Regions from separate parts of the Gordonia alkaliphila genome, predicted to be linked through region 1. Evidence: predicted binding sites of a transcription regulator. Region 1 holds the regulator's gene; the other holds the start of a gene.

Evidence for each region. Region 1 encodes LexA, which represses DNA repair genes until DNA is damaged. Its sites were predicted from a motif close to CGAACANNTGTTCG; they were not measured.
Region 2: cofD (2-phospho-L-lactate transferase) is a predicted target of LexA. The motif match lies at 2,504-2,517, and genes of this name have one in related genera.

What each region holds. Positions count from the first base shown of each region.
Region 1 is NZ_BAABIE010000002.1:230,403-240,341, forward strand. Features, by position in the region: gene hrpA (ATP-dependent RNA helicase HrpA) at 1-2,795, shown strand, start outside; gene nrdR (transcriptional regulator NrdR) at 2,840-3,304, opposite strand; gene ABD989_RS02985 (LysM peptidoglycan-binding domain-containing protein) at 3,335-3,883, opposite strand; gene lexA (transcriptional repressor LexA) at 4,036-4,728, shown strand; gene ABD989_RS02995 (phosphoenolpyruvate--protein phosphotransferase) at 4,736-6,439, opposite strand; gene ABD989_RS03000 (DeoR/GlpR family DNA-binding transcription regulator) at 6,526-7,296, shown strand; gene ABD989_RS03005 (1-phosphofructokinase family hexose kinase) at 7,293-8,240, shown strand; gene ABD989_RS03010 (PTS fructose transporter subunit IIABC) at 8,271-9,939, shown strand, end outside.
Region 2 is NZ_BAABIE010000005.1:46,015-55,953, reverse strand. Features, by position in the region: gene ABD989_RS06920 (hypothetical protein) at 1-760, opposite strand, end outside; gene ABD989_RS06915 (DUF3499 domain-containing protein) at 786-1,226, opposite strand; gene ABD989_RS06910 (metallopeptidase family protein) at 1,312-1,803, shown strand; gene ABD989_RS06905 (WhiB family transcriptional regulator) at 1,917-2,255, opposite strand; gene cofD (2-phospho-L-lactate transferase) at 2,545-3,552, shown strand; gene ABD989_RS06895 (coenzyme F420-0:L-glutamate ligase) at 3,579-4,931, shown strand; gene ABD989_RS06890 (NUDIX hydrolase) at 4,931-5,503, shown strand; gene glgC (glucose-1-phosphate adenylyltransferase) at 5,546-6,760, opposite strand; gene ABD989_RS06880 (putative RNA methyltransferase) at 6,859-7,680, opposite strand; gene ABD989_RS06875 (DUF3117 domain-containing protein) at 7,722-7,889, opposite strand; gene ABD989_RS06870 (DivIVA domain-containing protein) at 7,951-8,304, opposite strand; gene ABD989_RS06865 (glucosyl-3-phosphoglycerate synthase) at 8,314-9,300, opposite strand; gene folP (dihydropteroate synthase) at 9,297-9,939, opposite strand, start outside.

The DNA.
Region 1 (9,939 bases):
TGCCCGGCATCCGGTACGTCATCGACACCGGCACCGCCCGCATCTCGCGCTACTCCACCCGCACCAAGGTGACGCGCCTGCCCATCGAGAAGGTCTCCCAGGCCAGCGCCCGCCAGCGCGCCGGCCGGTGCGGCCGCGTGGCGCCCGGCATCTGCATCCGCCTGTACTCCGAGGACGACTTCGACGCCCGCCCCGAATACACCGACCCGGAGATCCTGCGCGCCAACCTGGCCGCGGTGATCCTGTCGATGCTGTCACTGCGGCTGGGCGACGTCGCCGAGTTCCCGTTCGTCCAGCCACCCGAGCAGCGGGCGATCAACGGCGGCATGACGCTGCTGTCCGAGCTCGGTGCGGTCACCGGCACCGATTCGGCGCAGGCGCGGCTCACCAAGACCGGACGCGACCTGGCGCGCCTGCCGATCGACCCGCGCCTGGCCCGCATGCTGGTGGCCGGTCACGAGAACGGCTGTCTCGACCACATCCTGCCGATCGCCGCGGCGCTGTCGCTGCCGGACGTCCGAGAGTTCCCCTCCGACAAGCGCGAGGCCGCGCAGGCCGCGCACCGCGAGTACGCGGTGCCCGGCTCGGAGTTCCTCAGCCGCCTCAAGCTCTGGCACCACTTGCACGAGCAGCGGGAAGCCTTGTCGGGCAACCAGTTCCGGCGCCAGTGTGAGCGCAGCTTCCTGCACTACCTGCGGATCCGCGAATGGACGGATCTGCACCGTCAGCTCCGTCGTACGGTGTCCGACCTGGGCTGGGAGATACCGAAGACCGAGATCGATCCGTCGGCCATCCATCGCAGCCTGCTCACCGGCCTGCTCACCAACATCGGTGCGCGCCAAGGCGATACCCGCGAATACCTGGGCACCCGCGGCACCAAGTTCGCCATCTTCCCGGGTTCGGAACTGGCCAAGAAGGCGCCCTCCTTCGTGATGACCGCCGAACTGCTGGAGACCTCCCGACTGTTCGCGCACACCGTGGCCTCGATCGATCCGGAATGGGTGGAGCAGATCGCCCCCGACCTGGTGACGCGCACCTACAGCGAGCCCGCCTGGTCGTCGCGCCGCGGGGCCGTGACGGCCAAGGAGAAGGTCAGCCTCTACGGGGTACCGCTCATCGCGTCGCGCACGGTGAACTACGGCCGCATCGACCCGGTCGAGTCGCGAGCGTTGTTCCTACAGGCAGCGCTCGTCGAGGGTCGCTGGCGCACCCGGCACGAGTTCTACGCGCACAACCGCCGGCTCTTGGCCGACGCCGAGGACCTCGAGCACCGCGCCCGTCGGAACGTCCGCCTCAGCGACGGCGACCTCTACGACTTCTACGACGCCCGGATCCCGGCGCACGTCGTCTCCACCCGACACTTCGACACGTGGTGGAAGAAGGCCTCCCGCACCGATCCCAAGCTCCTCCACCTGGACGAGGCCGGTTCGGTCGCGGCCGTTCCGGCGGCCGCCGATTTCCCCGCCGCCTGGCAGCAGGGCCCGACCCGACTGGAACTGCGCTATCACTTCGCCCCCGGCGCACCCGACGACGGCGTCACCGTGCTGATCCCGCGTCCCCTGCTCGAGCACGTCCACGCGGGCGGCTTCGACTGGTTGGTCCCGGGGCTGCGCAGCGAGTTGGTCACCGCGCTGATCCGGTCCCTGCCCAAGGGATTGCGCAAGTCCCTCTCGCCGGCCCAGCAGTACGCCGATCTGGTCCTCAGCAAGATCACACCGCGCTCCGAGCACCTGCTGCCCGCCCTCGCGCGAGAACTCGGCGAGATCGCTCGCATCAGCCTGTCCCCCAGCGACTTTCGCACCGACGACCTGCCGGCCCACCTGCGCATCCATTTCGCGGTCACCGACGCCGGCGGCGCGATCATCGGCCGCGCCGACCGCTTGGAACCGCTGCGCGCCGAGTTCGGCCGTGCACCCGCCCCCGCTGCGGCCGCACCGGTGTACCGAGACTGGAAGCCGGACGGCATCGGCACCCTCGCGGAGCGCCGCGACGACGTGGTGGCCGGCCAACCCGTCGTCACCTACCCCACCCTGGCGCCCGTCGGCGACGGCGTCCGAGTGAGTGAGGCGACGTCGGCGAGCGCTCGCGACGCGGGCATCGCCGCCGGCGTCGCCCACCTGTTGGCGCAGGCGATCACCCCGTTGAACAAGAAGGTCGCCAACGGTCTGCCACCGGCCGAGCGCCTCGCGCTGAGCCAGAATCCGTACGCCGACCCGCAGCAGCTGTTCGCCGACTGCACACGTCGCGCCATCGCCGACACCCTAGCCAAGGAACCGGACGTGGCGTCGCTTCGCACCCCGGAACAGTTCGCCGCGCTGCGCGAGCGTCTGTCACCGGTGATCCGCGCCGCCGCACCGGAGTACTTCATGCACGCCGCCCGCGCCCTGGCCGCGCTCGGCCCCACCGCCCGCGCCGTCGACGCGCACAGCGGCAGCGCCGCGGCCGACGACGTTGCCGAGCAGACCGCGCACCTGATCTTCGACGGCTTCGTCGGCGAGACTCCGCTGGCGCACCTGCTCCATCTACCGCGCTACCTGTCGGCGGCCCAGGCCCGACTGAACGCGCTCCCCGGCTCCGCCGCCCGCGACAACGCCGGCCTCGACACGGTGGACCGGGTCATCGCGCACTGGAACCGACGACTCGCGGCGCTTCCTGCGCACCGGCACGACGCCCTCAACGACCTGGTTCACTGGCAGTTGGAGGAACTGCGGGTCAGCTTGTTCGCGCAGCAGCTGGGGACCTCGGGACCGATCTCGGAGAAGCGGGTGATGAAGGCCATCGAGTCCTTCGAGTGAGGCGGGCCTTCGAGTGAGGCTGATCCGCACGCAGCGGCGGTGGGTCAGCCGACCGGTTCGCGGCGCGAATCCTTGCGCAGATCGTCGATCTCGCGCTGAAAGTCGTCGGCGGATTCGAAGGACCGATAAACCGACGCGAACCGCAGGTAGGCCACCTCGTCGAGGTCCCGCAGCGGCCCGAGGATCGCCAGGCCGACCTCGTGGCTGGGGATCTCGGCCGATCCCGAGGCGCGGACGGTGTTCTCCACCGCGGCCGCCAGCTGCGCCAGCGAATCCTCGGTGACCGATCGGCCCTGGCACGCCCGGCGCACACCCTTCATCACCTTTTCCCGGTTGAAGGGCTCGGTGACGCCGTTGCGCTTGACCACCGCCAGCACCGCCGACTCGACGGTGGTGAACCGGCGACTGCATTCCGAGCACGACCGGCGGCGTCGAATCGACGCTCCGTCGTCGGAGGCGCGCGAATCAACCACTCGGGTGTCGTCGTTCTTGCAGAACGGGCATCGCATGCCCCCAGCGTACTCGGCGCCATCGCGGCCTCAGCGGTAGGCGGGCACCACGAGCGCCTGACCGGGGCGCAGTCCGCTGGCGTCGAGACCGTTCAGGTCGCGCACCGTGGCGATCACCGACGCCGCGGAGCGATCCGGAGCGATCCGCTCGGCCAACGACGACAGCGACTCACCGCTGCGCACGTGGACCACCTCGGTCTGGGCCGGCACGCCGCTGACGGCCTTCTCGTAGTCCTCACCGACCATGCCGAGCACGACGACCACGGCGGCCAGCGCGGCACCGAGGAGCACGCCGGCCGCCCAGCGACGACGCACCGCCGTCGAACGATCCACGGTGTTCGAACGGGCACGGGCCGCCCGAGCGGCGCTCGTGGTCGGCGACGCAGTGCGCTCGGCGCGCCGCGCCGGACGCGTTCGAACGCTCGGTGCCGGGCACACCGGGGTGGCGGCGGCGACCGCGCGCGGACGTCGGCCGGTGGCCCGGCAGGTGGTCTGAATCAGGGGAACGTCGCAGGTCATCGTGGTGGACTGCGGCAGCGTCGAGGCGGACGCGGGGCGGCGGGTCAGCAGCTCGGTCATCGTGGAACTCCCATCGTTCGTACGTTCGATGAACTCTTGTTCGATAGTTAACACCACGCCTCGGACATCCGCTACGACACGTCGAACAATTGTTTGATTTCTGTGACCTACTCGACTAAATTGGAGGGCGACCCCGATCGAAAGGAAGTTCGATGAACGACGGACCGCACACGTCGAACGTGGACCCGCTGTTGTCGACGGCCACCCTGGAGGCCTCACTGACGCAGCGTCAGCGCGAAGTTCTCGAGTACATCCGCTCCTCGGTGCGCGAACGCGGCTATCCGCCGAGCATTCGCGAGATCGGTGAGGCCGTCGGCCTCGCCTCCACCTCGTCGGTGGCGCACCAGCTGCGCACGCTCGAGCGCCGCGGGCTGCTCAAGCGCGATCCGCACCGTCCGCGCGCGGTGAATGTCCGCGACGAGCAGCGCACCCCGCCCCCGGCCGCCGATCAGGCGGATCCGAACGTCCCCGCACCGGCCTACGTCCCGGTGCTCGGCCGGATCGCGGCCGGCGGCCCGATCCTCGCCGAGGAAGCGGTCGAGGACGTCTTCCCGCTGCCCAAGGAACTGGTCGGCGAGGGCTCCCTGTTCCTGCTGCGCGTAGTCGGCGAGTCGATGATCGACGCGGCGATCTGCGACGGCGACTGGGTGGTGGTGCGTCAGCAGAACGTGGCCGACAACGGCGACATCGTCGCCGCCATGATCGACGGCGAGGCCACCGTGAAGACGTTCAAGCGGATCGACGGACACGTGTGGCTGCTGCCGCACAACGAGCACTTCGAGCCCATCCCGGGCGACGACGCCGCGATCCTCGGCAAGGTCGTCACCGTGATGCGGCGCCTCTGACGCCGGTTCAGCCCAATACCGCCCGGGCCGCAGCCCGGCCGTCGACGGGACTGTCGGCGGCCACTGCGGCCTGAGCGGCGGCGGCGCACTGGTCCAGCGTCACGGTCGCGAGCTTGCGACCCACCGGCGCGGCGGCGGCGGGCGCGCACGACAGCGAGCTGACGCCCAGCCCCACCAGAACGCAGGCCAACAGCGGGTCGGCGGCCGCCTCGCCGCAGACCCCCACCGGCTTGTCGGCTGCTCGGCCTGCCGCCCCGACCCGTTCCACCAGCGCCAGGACGGCCGGCTGCCACGGGTCGGTCAGCGCCGCCAATTCGGCGGACATCCGGTCGGCGGCCATCGTGTACTGCGTCAGATCGTTGGTGCCGATGGACACGAAGTCCACTTCGGCCAGGATCTTCTCGGCCTGCACCGCCGCCGACGGCACCTCGATCATCACCCCCGGAGTCAACCCGCGCTCGCGCACCTGCGCCGCGAACTCGCGGGCCTCCGCCACCGTCGCGACCATCGGGGCCATCACCCACGGCACCGCGCCGGCGCCGTCCGCGGCCGCCGCGATCGCATCGAGTTGGTGCTCACGGATCTCCGGGTGCGTCGCCACGATGCGGTTGCCGCGCACCCCCATAGCCGGATTGTCCTCGTGGGGATGGTTCACGAAACGCAGCGGCTTGTCCGATCCGGCGTCGAGGGTGCGGATCACCACCTTGTCGCCGTCGAAGGCGTCGATGACTTCGCGGTAGAGGCTCTGCTGCTGCGCCACCGAGGGCTCGTCGGGGCGCTCCAGGAAGGCCAGCTCGGTACGGAACAGTCCGACCCCGGCCAGAATGCCGAGATCGGCGGCGCTGCGCGCGGAGACACCGTCGGCCACGTTCCCCAGAATCGCCACGGCGTGCCCGTCGGCCGTGCGGCCGGGTCCGCGCCACTGCGCCACTTCGGCCGCCAACTGCTGTGCCGCCTCGACCGCCGCGGCGATCTGCTCCGCATCCGGGTCGACGCCCACCACGCCCCGTTCGCCGTCGACGAAGACCATGGCTCCCGTATCGACCCGATTCAGGTCGGCGACGGCCACGACGCACGGAATGCCGAGTTGCCGGGCGATGATCGCCGTGTGGCTCGACGGCCCGCCCAAGCGGGTGGCCAGGGCCACCACCAGCTTCGGATCCAGGCCGGCGGTGTCGGCCGGGGCCAGATCGTCGGCCAGCAGGACCGACGGCTGCTCGGGCAGTGGGATGCCCGGCTCCGGTAGGCCGAGAACCTCGGCGACCACCCGGTTGCGGATGTCGGCGAGGTCGGTGACGCGTTCGGCCATCAGCCCGCCGAGTTTGGCGAACATGTCGGAGATCGTGTCGATCGCCCGCACGGTGGCCGCGGCGGCCGGCGTGCCCTTCTCGATCAGTCCGGTGGCGGTGGCGATCCACGCGCGGTCCTTGGCCAGGGCGGCGGTCGCCGCCAGCACTTCCGCCGTACTGCCGGTGTTGGCCCGGGCCCGCGCGGTGAAGCGCTCCGCCACCGTCTCGGCTGCGGCGACGAAGCGTGCGGCCTCGGCCGCGCGCTCGGTTTCGGGAATCTCCGCGGCCGCGTCGACGTCGTACTCCGGCACGCCGGACACTCGGATCACCGGCCCGTAGGCGAGTCCGGATACGACCGGCGTGCCGACCACCGCGGCGACGGCCCCATAGTTCTGTGCGGTACTGCTCTCCACCTGTGCCATGTGATCGAGATTACAGTGAACCCTTGACTTGTCAACACGTTCACAGGTAAACACAGATATAACCAATCCAGGACGGGAGGGCTTCCGTGTACGCCGAAGAACGCCAACAGGCCATTGCCACCGAGGTGCGCAACCACGGCCGCGTCGCGGTGGCCGAACTCGCCGTGCGCTTCGACGTGACCGGGGAGACCGTGCGCCGTGACCTCGGGGTGCTGGCCGACCAGGGCGTCCTGGTCCGCGTCCACGGCGGCGCCGTCCGGCCGGATCTGGGCGAAGTGGTCGAGGAACCCGATCTGGGCCAGCGCGAACGGTCGCGGGCACCGGAGAAGTCGGCGATCGGGCTGGCCGCCCAGGCGTTCCTGCCACCCGACGGCGGCTCGGCCCTCTTCGATGCGGGCACCACCACGCTGCGCGCCGCACTCGCGGTGCCGCCCGAACGCCGCTTGACGGTGGTCACCAATGCGGTTCCGCTCGCCGGGCATCTGTCCACCCTGCCGAACTGCGAGGTGACCCTCGTCGGCGGTCGCATTCGCGGGAAGACGCAGGCCGCGGTGGGAACCGAGACCGTCGACGCACTCCGCCGGCTGCGGGTCAACCTCGCCTTCCTCGGCACCAACGGACTGAGCCGCACGCACGGCCTGTCCACCCCGGATGCCGACGAAGCCGCCACCAAGTCCGCTATGATCGCCGCCGCCGAACAGGTGGTGGTGCTGGCCGACTCCAGCAAGTTCCACCGCGAACACCTCGTGAGTTTCGGGGCGCTGAGCGACGTCGACGTGATCGTCACCGACGGTGGACTGAACCCGGCGGTGCGGCGGGAACTGCAAGACCTCGACATCGAGGTGGTGATCGCATGATCGTCACCGTGACGGCCAATCCCAGCGTGGATCGGACCATCTCCCTCGACGCACCACTCGCCCGCGGTCACGTGCAACGCGCCGCAGCGGTGACGAACCAGCCGGGCGGCAAGGGCATCAACGTGGCCCGCGCGGTGCACGGAGCCGGACTGAGAACCCTTGCGGTCCTGCCTGCGGGACCGTCGGACCCGCTGCGCATCCAGCTGGAGGCCACCGGCCTGCCGCACCGCAGCGTCCCGATCGATCAGCCGGTGCGCACCAACCTGACCATCGCCGAACCGGACGGCACCACCACCAAGGTCAACGAGCCCGGCCCCGGGCTGTCCGCCGGCGAGCTGGCCCGGCTGACCGACCTGGTCGCAGCAGCCGCCGCCGATGCCCGGTGGGTGGCGCTGTGCGGTTCCCTGCCTCCCGGAGTGCCGGACGACTGGTACGCCGCCGTCACCGCGCGCCTGCACGCGGGCGGACACCGGGTGTCCGTCGACACCTCGGGGCCGCCGCTGCTGGCGATCGCCGGTGCCCGACCCGATCTGCTCAAGCCCAACGCCTTCGAGCTCGCCGAACTGATCGGGGGCGATGGCGCCTCGCTGGAGGCCGCCGCCGAGGCCGGAGATCTGACGCCGGTCCAGTCCGCCGCGTCCGCGCTCGCCGCGCGCACCGGCGGGGCCGTCCTCACCACGCTCGGCGCGGCCGGTGCCGTGCTCACCACCGCCGAAGGCTCCTGGTTCGCGACACCGCCGCAGATCCGGGTGCGCAGCACGGTCGGTGCCGGTGACTCGTCGCTGGCCGGCTACCTCATCGCCGAGCATCGCGGGGCGTCGCCGGAGGACCGGCTGCGCACCGCGGTCGCCTACGGCTCGGCGGCTGCCGCGTTGCCCGGCACCACTCCCCCCGACCCCACCGATCTCGACCTGGCCGGCGTTCACGTCCGGCCCCTGTCCTGACGCCGCACGCACGAGAAGAAGGAACCCCTCATGGCCGAACCGATCATCACGTCCGAGCTGGTCCTGCTCGACGCGGACGCGGGTGCCGACGCGGAGGCGGTGATCGCCGCGCTCGCACAGACGCTCGGTGCCACCGGCCGGTGCACCGATCCCGACGAGCTCGTCACCGCCGCCCTCGCCCGGGAGGCGTCCTCACCCACCGGACTGCCCGGCGGCTTGGCCATCCCGCACGCCCGCGTCGACTCGGTGACCACTGCGTCGCTGGTGATGGCCCGGCTGTCGCACAAGGTCGACTTCGGCGCCGCCGACGGCCCGGCCGACATCGTCTTCCTGATCGCCGCACCGGGCGGTGCGGGCAGCGCGCACATGAAGCTGCTCAGTTCGCTGGCCCGGGCGCTGGTCCGGCCCGACTTCGTCGCAGCTCTGCGTGCGGCGCCGGACGAGGCCGCGGTCGTCGAACTGGTCGACGAGGCGGTGAACCCGCCCCCGAAACCCGCTCCCGACGCGGCACCCTCCGCAGCCGCACCGGTGCCCGCCGAGCCGGCGACCACCGCACCGGCCGAGTCCGCCGAGTCGGCGCAACAGCCCGTGCGCATTCTCGCGGTGACCGCGTGCCCCACCGGCATCGCGCACACCTACATGGCCGCCGATGCACTGTCGTTGGCCGCCGAACGCGCCGGGGTCGAGTTCAGCGTGGAGCCGCAGGGCTCGTCCGGAACCACGCCGTTCACCGCCGCCGCCCTCGAGCAGGCCGATGCGGTCATCTTCGCCACCGACGTGGGGGTCAAGGGCCGCGAACGATTCGCCGGTAAGCCGGTCATCGAATCGGGCGTGAAACGGGCCATCAACAGTCCCGACGACATGATCGCCGAAGCCGTCGCGGCCGCCGCCGACCCGCGGGCCCGGCGCGTCCCGGCCGGCAGTGGTGCCGCGTCCGAGGCCGCCGACGACGGCGGTTCGACCATCGGCCTCGGCGGCCGCCTCAAGCAGGCGCTGCTGACCGGCGTCAGTTACATGATCCCGTTCGTCGCCGCCGGCGGCCTCCTCATGGCCCTCGGTTTCCTGTTCGGCGGCTACGAGATCGCGAACGCGAGAGTCTGTGTGCCGCAAGGACTCGTCGACGGCGACGTCACGTACCCGGCGGGCTGTCTCGGCGGCATGAACGACGCCGCGTTCTACGCGCTCAACAACACCCTCTGGAATCTGCCGCCCGGCGGCCTGCTGCAGTATCTGGGCGCCGTCTTCTTCGCGATCGGCATCCTGGTGATGGCCTTCATGGTGCCGGTGCTCGCCGGCTACATCGCCTTCGCCATCGCCGACCGTCCCGGCATCGCCCCCGGTTTCGCGGCCGGTGCGGTCTCCCTCGCCGTCGGCGCCGGCTTCATCGGCGGCCTGATCGGCGGCCTCTTCGCCGGTGTGGTGGCGCTGTGGTTCACCCGCCTGAAGCTGCCGCGCTGGGCGGCCGGCCTGATGCCCGTCGTCATCATCCCGCTGTGCGTCACCCTCATCGTCGGCGGCATCATGTACATGTTCCTCGGCGGACCGCTGAGCTGGCTCAACGAGCAGATGGAAGACGGCCTCAACTCGATGTCGGGCAGCTCCAAGATCGTGCTCGGCGTGGTCGTCGGCCTGATGATGTGCTTCGACCTGGGCGGCCCGGTGAACAAGGCGGCCTACGCCTTCGCCGTGGCCGGACTCG
Region 2 (9,939 bases), on a different contig from region 1:
CAGCGATGTCGAAGAAGGCGGCGGCCACCGCAGCGGCCACCGCGGCCGCGCCGGGGGTGTCCCCGACCCAGACCAGCCGGTGCCCGGCGGTCCGCAGCGCCAACAGTTTGGCCTGATTGTGAAAACTCTCCTGGCCGGGATGGTCGGCGGCCGCCTCGGCGTCGAGGTGCTCGGCGACCTCGGCGAGCGCCGGTGCCGCGGGGGTCAGACGCACGGTCGTCAACCCGGTCAACACCGCCACCAGCGCCGCGACCTGCCCGGCGAAGACGAAACGCGGATCGATCGGCAGGCGCGGCGACAGGTCGACGAACGTCATCGCTCCGGGCCGGCCGACACCGGCGGCCTCGCGCAGCGGTCCCTCCAGCGGCGCCGCCACCACCACTTCGGCACGACGACGCGCGGCCCGCGCCAACGCATCGGAGAGCTGCGGGTCGCCGGCATCCGCGCCGAGCACCACCACCACGTCCAACGGTCCGATCCAGCCCGGGAGCGTCGGAGCGACCACGATCGGAACGTCGATGCGGGCGGCGAAGACCGCGGTCACCAGGGCGGCGGCGCGCACCGACAGGGCCGACGAACCGGTCACCACCACCACCGCGCGGGGGCGGAGATCGGCGAGCGGTTCGAGGACGCCTTCGGCCTGTGCTTCGGCCACCGCGCGGACCTGCGCGCCGGCCATCGCGGCGGCGTGCAGAAGACCGTGGCGGTCAGCGGAGTGCAAGAACTCCGTGTCGTCGAGAACTTCGATGGTTACCGGCATGAATCACACGACTCGGGGCGCGCGATCAGTCGACCGGATCCGGCAGCACGCGCAGATGTCCGCGGCGGCCGGGTCGGGGGCCCGGCGCCGGTGCCGCGGAAACGGCCCGGCGATCGGCGCGATGGCGCCCCGGATTCGAGTCGTCGCTGTCGACGCGCGCGGTGAACGAGGGCATCGGCGGCAGGCCGGCGCGTGCGGCACCGCCCGCTTCGCGCACCACGTCGGCCAGCGCGGTCAGTTCCTCGTCCTCGGCGGGCTGGACGAACTCCCGCTCACTGCGGAGCAGTTCCCACCCGCGCGGCACGGTGATGCGATCGGCGTGATCGGAGCACAGATCCCACGAATGCGGTTCGTCGGGACCGGCCAACGGGCCGATCACGGCGGTCGATTCCGCATACACGAAGGTCAGGGTCGCCACAGCGAGGCGCGAGCACCCGGGACGGCAGCACTGACGGGGAGCATTCACACCGAGCAGCCTATCGCGCAGGGACGTTGTACCCGGCATCGACACGCAAACCGGGCGGCCCCCTCGGGGGCACTAGACTCGTGACATGCGCTTTCATCCGGCCGATCACCTGGAGCTTCTGCGCCCGCCGCGCCCCGCACGCGACCGCCGCGGCCGCGGACTGCGCAGCCCGGTGCTGCCGCCCCATCTCCCCGCCTACCGCACCCGCGCCGGCGAGTTCGACCACACGGCGGTGATCGCCTTCGCCGAGATCGATCGACTCTGGCACGAGCGCCTGACCGGACTGGATGTGGCGGTCGACGACATCCCCCGCATGATTCCGCGAGACCTGGAGACCGTGCAGTGGCCGGAGGAGGTCACCGCCGACGGCCCGGTGCCGCTGGCGCGCCTGATCCCCGCCGGGGTGGACGAGGCCGGACGTCCGACGCGCGCGCAACTCATCCTCTTCCGGCGACCGCTGGAGCTGCGGGCCCGGCACGACGACCTCCCGGACATCCTGCGCGAGGTGCTGATCCAGCAGGTCGCCACCTACCTCGGAGTGGACGAGGAGACCGTCGAGCAGGGCCCGGAGAACTGACGCTCCAGGATAACTCGGACCGGCGACGGGGCCACCGTAGCCACCGACGCCGACGGGCCCGGCAGATCAGTGATCTGCCGGGCCCGTCGACAAGTTTCGGTAGTGGCGGCTACTCAGATGATGCCGCGCTTGAGGCGTCGTCGCTCCCGCTCGGAGAGTCCGCCCCAGATGCCGAAGCGCTCATCGTTGCCGAGTGCGTACTCCAGGCATTCCGCCTTCACTTCGCAGCCGTGGCAGATGCGCTTGGCTTCCCGCGTCGATCCGCCCTTCTCCGGGAAGAACGCCTCGGGATCGGTCTGCGCGCAGAGCGCACGATCCTGCCACTCGTCCTCGACCGCTTCGAAGTAGGCGTCGAGTTCGCCACGAACCAGCGAAAGATGGCTGCTGTCGCCGACGAAGACCGACGACGACGTCGTGTTTCCGAATGGATCACCATTCCCCGCAAAGGTCATTCCTGCCCTCCCTGCTCGATGATCAGTGCCGGTGTCCTTCAACAATGTGATCTGGCCCCCACCTCAGCCCTTGTCAAGGAACCAACGGCAAGAATCACACTCCTGTGATTACACACGGAACCGACCGCGAAAATCAAGCGAACGGCGAAGTTTCCTTGATATCACCCGCCACCGACGAGGCCCGGGATGCACTCTCGTATCAGGAGCATGATCGGCGTGTCGCGCCCGAGCTCCGCCGCCGCCCCGCCCGATCGTCCGTTCCCCGAGCCGCCGCCGTAGGGTGAACGCTGTGAAGGTGACGGTACTGGTCGGGGGCGTCGGCGGCGCCCGGTTCCTGCAGGGTGTGCGCGAAGTCTTCGGCCCCACACCCTTCCCCGCGACGGGCGAGTCTGCGGGGGGCCCGCACGAGGTCACCGCGGTGGTGAACGTCGGCGACGATGCCTGGATGCACGGCGTCCGCATCTGTCCCGACCTGGACACCTGCATGTACACCCTCGGCGACGGCATCGACACCGAACGGGGCTGGGGGCGCCGCGGCGAGACCTTCCACGCGAAGGAGGAGTTGGCCGCCTACGGCGCCGATCCGGACTGGTTCGGACTCGGCGACCGCGATCTGGCCACGCACCTGCTCCGCACCCAGATGCTCGACGCCGGCTACCGCCTGTCCGACATCACCGCCGCCCTGTCCAAGCGCTGGCAGCCCGGTGTCCGGCTGCTGCCGGTGACCGACGATCGGCACGAGACGCACGTGCTGATCGACGCCCCCGGCGGCGAGCCGGGCGAGCGGGTGGCGATCCACTTCCAGGAGTGGTGGGTGCGCCACCGCGCCCAGGTGCCCACGCACGGCTTCGTCCAGGTCGACGGCAACGCCGCCCCGGCCCCCGGGGTCGTCGAGGCGATCAACGACGCCGACGTGGTGCTGCTGGCGCCCAGCAACCCGGTGGTCTCCGTCGGCGCGATCACAAGCGTCCCCGGGATCCGCTCGGCGCTGCGCAACACGACCGCTCCCGTGGTCGGCATCAGCCCGGTGATCGACGATCGGCCGCTGCGCGGCATGGCCGACGAATGTCTGTCGGTGATCGGCGTGGACACCACCGCGCGCGCCATCGCCGAGCACTACGGCGCCCGCAGCGGCAACGGTCTGCTCGACGGCTGGCTGGTGGCCCCCGGCGATGCCGCGGCCGCCGACCCGGTCCCGGGCATCGCGATCGCCGCCGCGCCCCTGCTGATGACCGACCCGGTCGCCACCGCGGACATGGTGCGCGCCGCCTGTGCCTTGGTCGGAGTGCAGCTGTGACCGCTGCCGATCCGCCGCTCGCCCCCATGGATCACCGTGCTCCCGTGGATCACCGCGCCACCGGGACGGTCGAGATCCGGCCGGTCACCGGGCTCGGTGAGTTCACTCCCGACAGCGACCTGGCCGCCGAACTGCTGGCCGCCGCACCGTGGATCGCCGACGGCGACGTGGTGGTGGTGACCAGCAAGGTGTTCTCCAAGATCGAAGACCGGCTGGTCCCCGCCCCGACCGACCCCGAGGCGCGAGATGCCCTGCGCCGCAAGCTGATCGTCGACGAAGCGGTGCGTGTCGTCGCGCGGCGCGACGAACTCCTGATCACCGCGAACCGCAACGGACTGGTGCAGGCCGCCGCGGGCATCGACGCGTCGAACGTCGCCGGGGACCAACTGGCCCTGCTGCCCGTCGATCCCGACGCCAGCGCCGCCGGCCTGCGCGCCGCCCTGGCCGCCCGCGGCCGTCGGGTGGCGGTTCTCGTCACCGACACGATGGGCCGCGCCTGGCGGGCCGGCCAGACCGACGTGGCCATCGGCGCGGCCGGGATCGCCGTCCGGCACGCCTACGACGGCACCGTCGACCCCTACGGAAACCTGTTGCGCGTCACCGACATCGCGGTGGCCGACGAACTGGCGGCCGCCGCCGATCTGGTCAAGGGCAAGGCCGCCGGCGTACCGGTGGCCGTGGTCCGCGGCCTGACGCCGACCGACGACGGCAGCGCGGCCCGCGACCTGGTGCGCGATCCCGCGTCGGACCTGTTCCGACTCGGCACCGACGACGCCCTCGCCCAGGGTCGCACCGAGGCGCTGCGGACACGACGGTCGGTGCGCACGTTCGCCCCCGGCCCGGTGGACCCGGACGTGATGCACGCGGCCTTCGCCGAAGCGCTCACCGCACCGGCCCCGCACCACACCCATCCGGTGCGCTTCCTGTGGGTCCGCGCCCCCGCCCGTCGTCGCGCACTGCTCGACGCGATGGCCGACGACTGGCGCGCCGACCTGACCGGCGACGGCAAGACCGCCGAATCGATCGCCAAGCGCGTGGCCCGCGGCCAGATCCTCTACGACGCACCGGAACTCGTGATTCCGGTGCTGACCCGCGACGGCATGCACGACTACCCGGACGCGCGCCGCACGGACGCCGAGACCACCATGTTCACCGTCGCCGCGGGCGCCGCCGTGGGCTACCTCCTGGTGGCGCTGTCGACGCGCGGCGTCGGCAGCTGCTGGATCGGTTCGACGATCTTCGCCGCCCCCACCGTGCGGCGGGTGCTGGATCTGCCGGCCGACTGGGCGCCGCTGGGCGCGGTGGCCGTCGGCCGTCCGGAAACCGAGAGCGCCCTGCGGGCCGCCGCCGCCACCGAAGGACTGGTGATCGAGCTGTGATGATTCCCAACACCCGTGCCGCACTGGCGGAGTGGGCCGCACCCGGCGCCGAGCAGGACTCGCTGCGCCACGCCTACCTCGCCTTCCTCGACGCGGCCCCGAATCCGTGCGAGCGGGCTTGTGTCCCCGGGCATCTGACGGGCTCGGCGATCGTCTTCGATGCGACCGGTGAGCACGTCCTGCTGACGCTGCACCCGCGGGTCGGCAAATGGGTGCAGCTGGGCGGGCACTGCGAACCGGAGGACACCGGTATCGACGCGGCCGCCCTGCGTGAAGCCACCGAGGAATCGGGGCTGCCCGATCTGGTGCTGTCCCCGGGCCCCGTGCACCTGCACACCCACCCGATCACCTGCTCGCTGGGACAGCCCACCCGGCACCTGGACGTCCGCTACGCCGCGGTGGCACCGTCCACCGCGGACGGCACGCCGCCGACACCGGTGCGCAGCAGCGAGTCGACGGACCTCGCGTGGTGGCCGGTCGACGCCCTGCCCGCGGAGGTCGACGCCGAGTCGGTGCCGACCCTCATCGCCTTCGGTCGGTCCGCGCTGCGGGACGCCGGTCTCCTCCCCTGACCCGGCACCCGAACAAGGCACCCGGCCCGGCGAGGAGCCGGATCAGACGGTCTCGTTCTTGCCGACGGCGACGATCCCGCCGCTGCTGACGGTGAATCGCTCGCGATCGGACTCGAGGTCGACGCCGATCTGCCCGCCCTCGGGCACGCAGACGTTCTTGTCGAGAATCGCGTTGCGCACCACCGCGTTCGCGCCGATGCGCACGCCCGGCATCAGGACGCTGCCCTGCACCACGGCGCCTTCGTCGATCACCACGTCCGTCGAGAGCACCGAATTGTGCACGGTGGCGCCGGAGACGATGCAGCCCGCACCGACCATGGAGTCGTTGGCGCTGCCGCCGCGGATGAACTTGGCCGGCGGCAGGTGCGAGGTCTCCCCGCGGATGGGCCAGCGCTCGTTGTAGAGGTTAAAGACGGGGTTGGCCGACACCAGATCCATGTGTGCCTCGTAGAAGGCGTCGATGGTGCCGACGTCGCGCCAGTAGCCCTGATCGTCCGGGGTCTGCCCGGGCACCACGTTGCTGTCGAAGTCGTAAACGTACGCCTGCTCCAGTTCGACGAACGCCGGGATGATGTCGCCGCCCATGTCATGGTCGGAGTCGGGATCGGCCGCGTCCTTGCGGAGCATGTCCACCAGCGCCTCGGTGGAGAAGACGTAGTTGCCCATCGAGGCGAACGTGACGTCCGGGTCGTCGGGGGCGCCCGGCGGGTCGCTCGGCTTCTCCACGAAGTCGGTGATCCGTCGATCGGCGTCGGCCTCGATGCAGCCGAAGGCGATGGCCTCCTTGCGCGGCACCCGGATACCGGCCACGGTCACCGCGGCGCCGGTGGCGATGTGCTGCTCCACCATCTGGGCCGGGTCCATCCGGTACACGTGGTCGGCACCGAACACCACGATGTAGTCGGGCTTCTCGTCGAAGATCAGGTTCATCGACTGGTAGATGGCGTCGGCGCTGCCGGTGTACCAGCGCGGGCCGAGCCGCTGCTGCGCCGGGACCGGGGTGATGAACTCGCCGTGGAAGCCCGACGACCACCACGTCTGCGAGATGTGACGGTCCAGCGAATGCGACTTGTACTGGGTCAGGACGCAGATGCGCTCATACCCGGCGTTCACCAGGTTCGACAGGACGAAATCGATCAGTCGGTACGAACTGCCGAAGGGCACCGCAGGCTTGGCCCGGTCTTTGGTCAGGGGGTACAGCCGTTTCCCCTCGCCCCCAGCGAGAACGATTCCGAGCACGTGCGGTTGTGATCTCACCCCACCAACATATCGCCAACCCCGCGCGCGTGGGCGACGGGCGTGAACGATCACGGACCTTCGGCCTCGGTCGAACGGTCTACCGCCCGGTACCCGGCTCAGTTCGCGGCGGGGACGGCGACGGTCAGCGTCACGTCGAGCGTCACCGGCAGCGCCTCGGCGGCCGCGGTGAGGGCCTGCGCCGCGGCGTGCAGTTCGTCCTCGGTGCGATGGAAGCCGGCCGGCCCCATGCCGGCCAGATCCGCGAGCTGCTCGGCGTCGAGCAGTGCGGTGGCGGTGAGCGGGGTACTGCCGCGCACCTGCAGTCCGCCCGCGGTCAGGTCGGCGTGCAGGCGGTCGAGTTTGTCGGCGCCGATCTCGAGCATGCCGAGCGGCTCCCGCACCTCGTGCAGATGTCCGGGGTTGGGCGTCACCAGCAGCCAGCGTCCGTCCGGCGCCAGCATGCGCACGGTCTCGGCCACGTTGCGGGGCGCGAAGACCGAGAGCACCGCGTCGGCCGTGCCGTCGGCCACCGGGATGGGCTCCCACAGGTCGGCGACCACCGCGATGGCGCGCGGGTGGGCGCGCGCGACGGCCCGCGCGCAGTACTTGGAGAGATCCAGACCGATACCGACGGCCCGCGGCGCCGCGTCGAGGACGGCGGCGAGGTAACGTCCGGTGCCCGCGCCGGCGTCGACGACGACGGCGGCTTCCGGGTCGATCGCGGCGGCCAGCGCCTGCGCGACGGGATCGAAGACTCCCGCGTCGAGCAGACGACGACGGGCGGCGACCATGGGTGCGGTGTCGCTGCGATGCCGATTGCCTCGGCCGCTCAGCAGCGCCACATACCCTTGTCGGGCTTGGTCGAAGCGGTGCGCGTGCGCGCACTGCAGGCCGCGCTCGACCACGTCGAGTGGCCCTGCGCAGACCGGGCAGCGCAGGGCGCGAGCCCCGCGCCGCCCGGTATCTGAAGCGACTTCGGTCAGGCCACGACCTCGCGGAGGACCTCACCGAGGGCTGCGGCTTCTTCGTCGTTCAGTTCGACGACCAGACGACCACCGCCGTCGATCGGAATGCGCACCACGATGCCGCGCCCCTCCTTGACCGCCTCCAGAGGACCGTCACCCATTCGGGGCTTCATCGCTGCCATTCTCGCGCTCCCTTCCCAGACACATGTCAATCTGCGTCCATGATACGTGGCGCAGATCTCGTCACTGTCGCCGGGACGGGTCTACCAGTGGGATCGGCCCGGTGTCGGCGGCCGCCTCGTCTTCCGCGGCCCGCACCGTGAGATCGTGCACCACCGCGCGCAGGTCGTCGATCTCGCGCGCGAGCTTCTCCACCGCCCAGTCCACTTCTTGCGCCTTGTAACCGCGCGTGACCTGCTGGAACACCAGTGCCCGCGCGTCATCGCCGGTGATCCCGACCCGCGGCAGGCGGGTGAGCGTGGTCCCCTTCTGCAGCGGCGGCAGATCCTCGCCGCGCCCGAACACGAACCACACCACGGCGAAGACCACGGCCACCACGAGGATCAGGCCGAGGACGTACAGCACGATGGTCACCACGGCGCCACCCTACCGATCGGCCCCGGGCCGGTCACCGAGCAACGCGGCCACCGGCGGTCGGTCGGCCACCGCGAGTTCGGTGGTGACCGGGGAGAAGGTGCCGTCGATGCCGGGCACGAACTGGGTCAGTCCCACTCCCGAGTCCTCGATCCCGCAGCGCTGCAGCAGGGTCGCGATGATCTGTCGGCTCATCACCGCGAGCTCGGAGAGCGGGCGGTTGCGGTGAGCGCGGGTGCCGAGGTTCACCTGCCCGATCCCGGTGAGGCCGTAGCGGTCGTAGGTATCGATCAGCAGACCCACCTCGACGCCGTAGCCCGCGGCGAACGGGACCGACGACAACAGCTCGCGGGTGCCGGCGTATTCGCCGCCCAGCGGCTGGATCACTTCGCCCAGTTCGGGTTTCAGGGCCGTCAGCAGCGGTCGGGCCGACAGCTCGGTGACGCGGCCGCCGCCGTCGGCCACCTGCGCGCCGCCCGAACGCAGCGGGCGCCGGTAGTAGCCCTTGACCAGGTGGATGTCCGGGTCGAAGAGCAGCGGGCCGAGCAGTCGTGGCACGAACATCGGATCGGGGTCGATCAGGTCGGCGTCGATGAAGGCGATGAGGTCGCCGGTGGTGGCCGCCACCGAGCGCCACAGCGCCTCCCCCTTGCCGGGGCGCGGCGGCAGGTCGCCGAACACGTCGTCGCGCGCCACCACGCGCGCACCGGCGGCCCGGGCGATCGCAGCGGTGTCGTCGGTGGACCCGGAGTCCAGGACCACCAGTTCATCGACCAGGGTGCCGACCAGCCCCATGATGGAGGCCACCACACCGGCCACCGCATCGGCTTCGTTGAGCGCGGGCAGCACCACCGAAACGGTCCGCCCGGCCTTGGCTTCGACGAGTTCGTCGACGGTCCACGCGGGCCTGTCCCAGGCATGGGTGTGCGACCACGGTGCCTGTGCACCCAGCGTCGTGGGCCCGGTGGCCGCCGCGGCTGCGGAGATGTCCTTGCTCATGCCAATCCTCTGACCGTCCGGGCAGGCGGTCGCGTGCCGGCTATCGACGCGACCATGTCGAGCACGCGGCGGGTGTCAGCGACTTCGTGAACGCGAAAGACGCGAGCACCCGCGGCGGCGGCCAACGCCGTCGCGGCCAGCGTACCGGCCACCCGTTCGTGCAACGCCACGCCCAGCGTCTCCCCGATGAAGTCCTTGTTGCTCAACGCCATCAGCACCGGCCAGCCGGTGTCGACGAGGCAGTCGAGACGACGCAGCAGGGCCAGCCCGTGGTGGGTGTTCTTACCGAAGTCGTGCGTCGGATCGATCAGGATCCCGTCGCGGCGCACCCCGGCATCGGCGGCCCGCTGTGCGGACGCGGTGAGCTCGGCGGTCACTTCGGCGACCACGTCGTCGTAGGCCACCCGGTGCGGGCGTGTCCGCACCACGGCGCCGCCGGTGTGCGAGCACACCAGCCCGACGCCGCGGTCGGCGGCCACCGCCACCAGCTCCGGGTCGGTCCCCGCCCACGTGTCGTTGATCAGATCCGCCCCCGCATCGCAGGCCGCCGCGGCGACCTCGCTGCGCCAGGTGTCGACGCTGATCAGCACCTCGGGGTGCCGCTGCCGGATCCACGCGATCATCGGCACCACGCGCTGC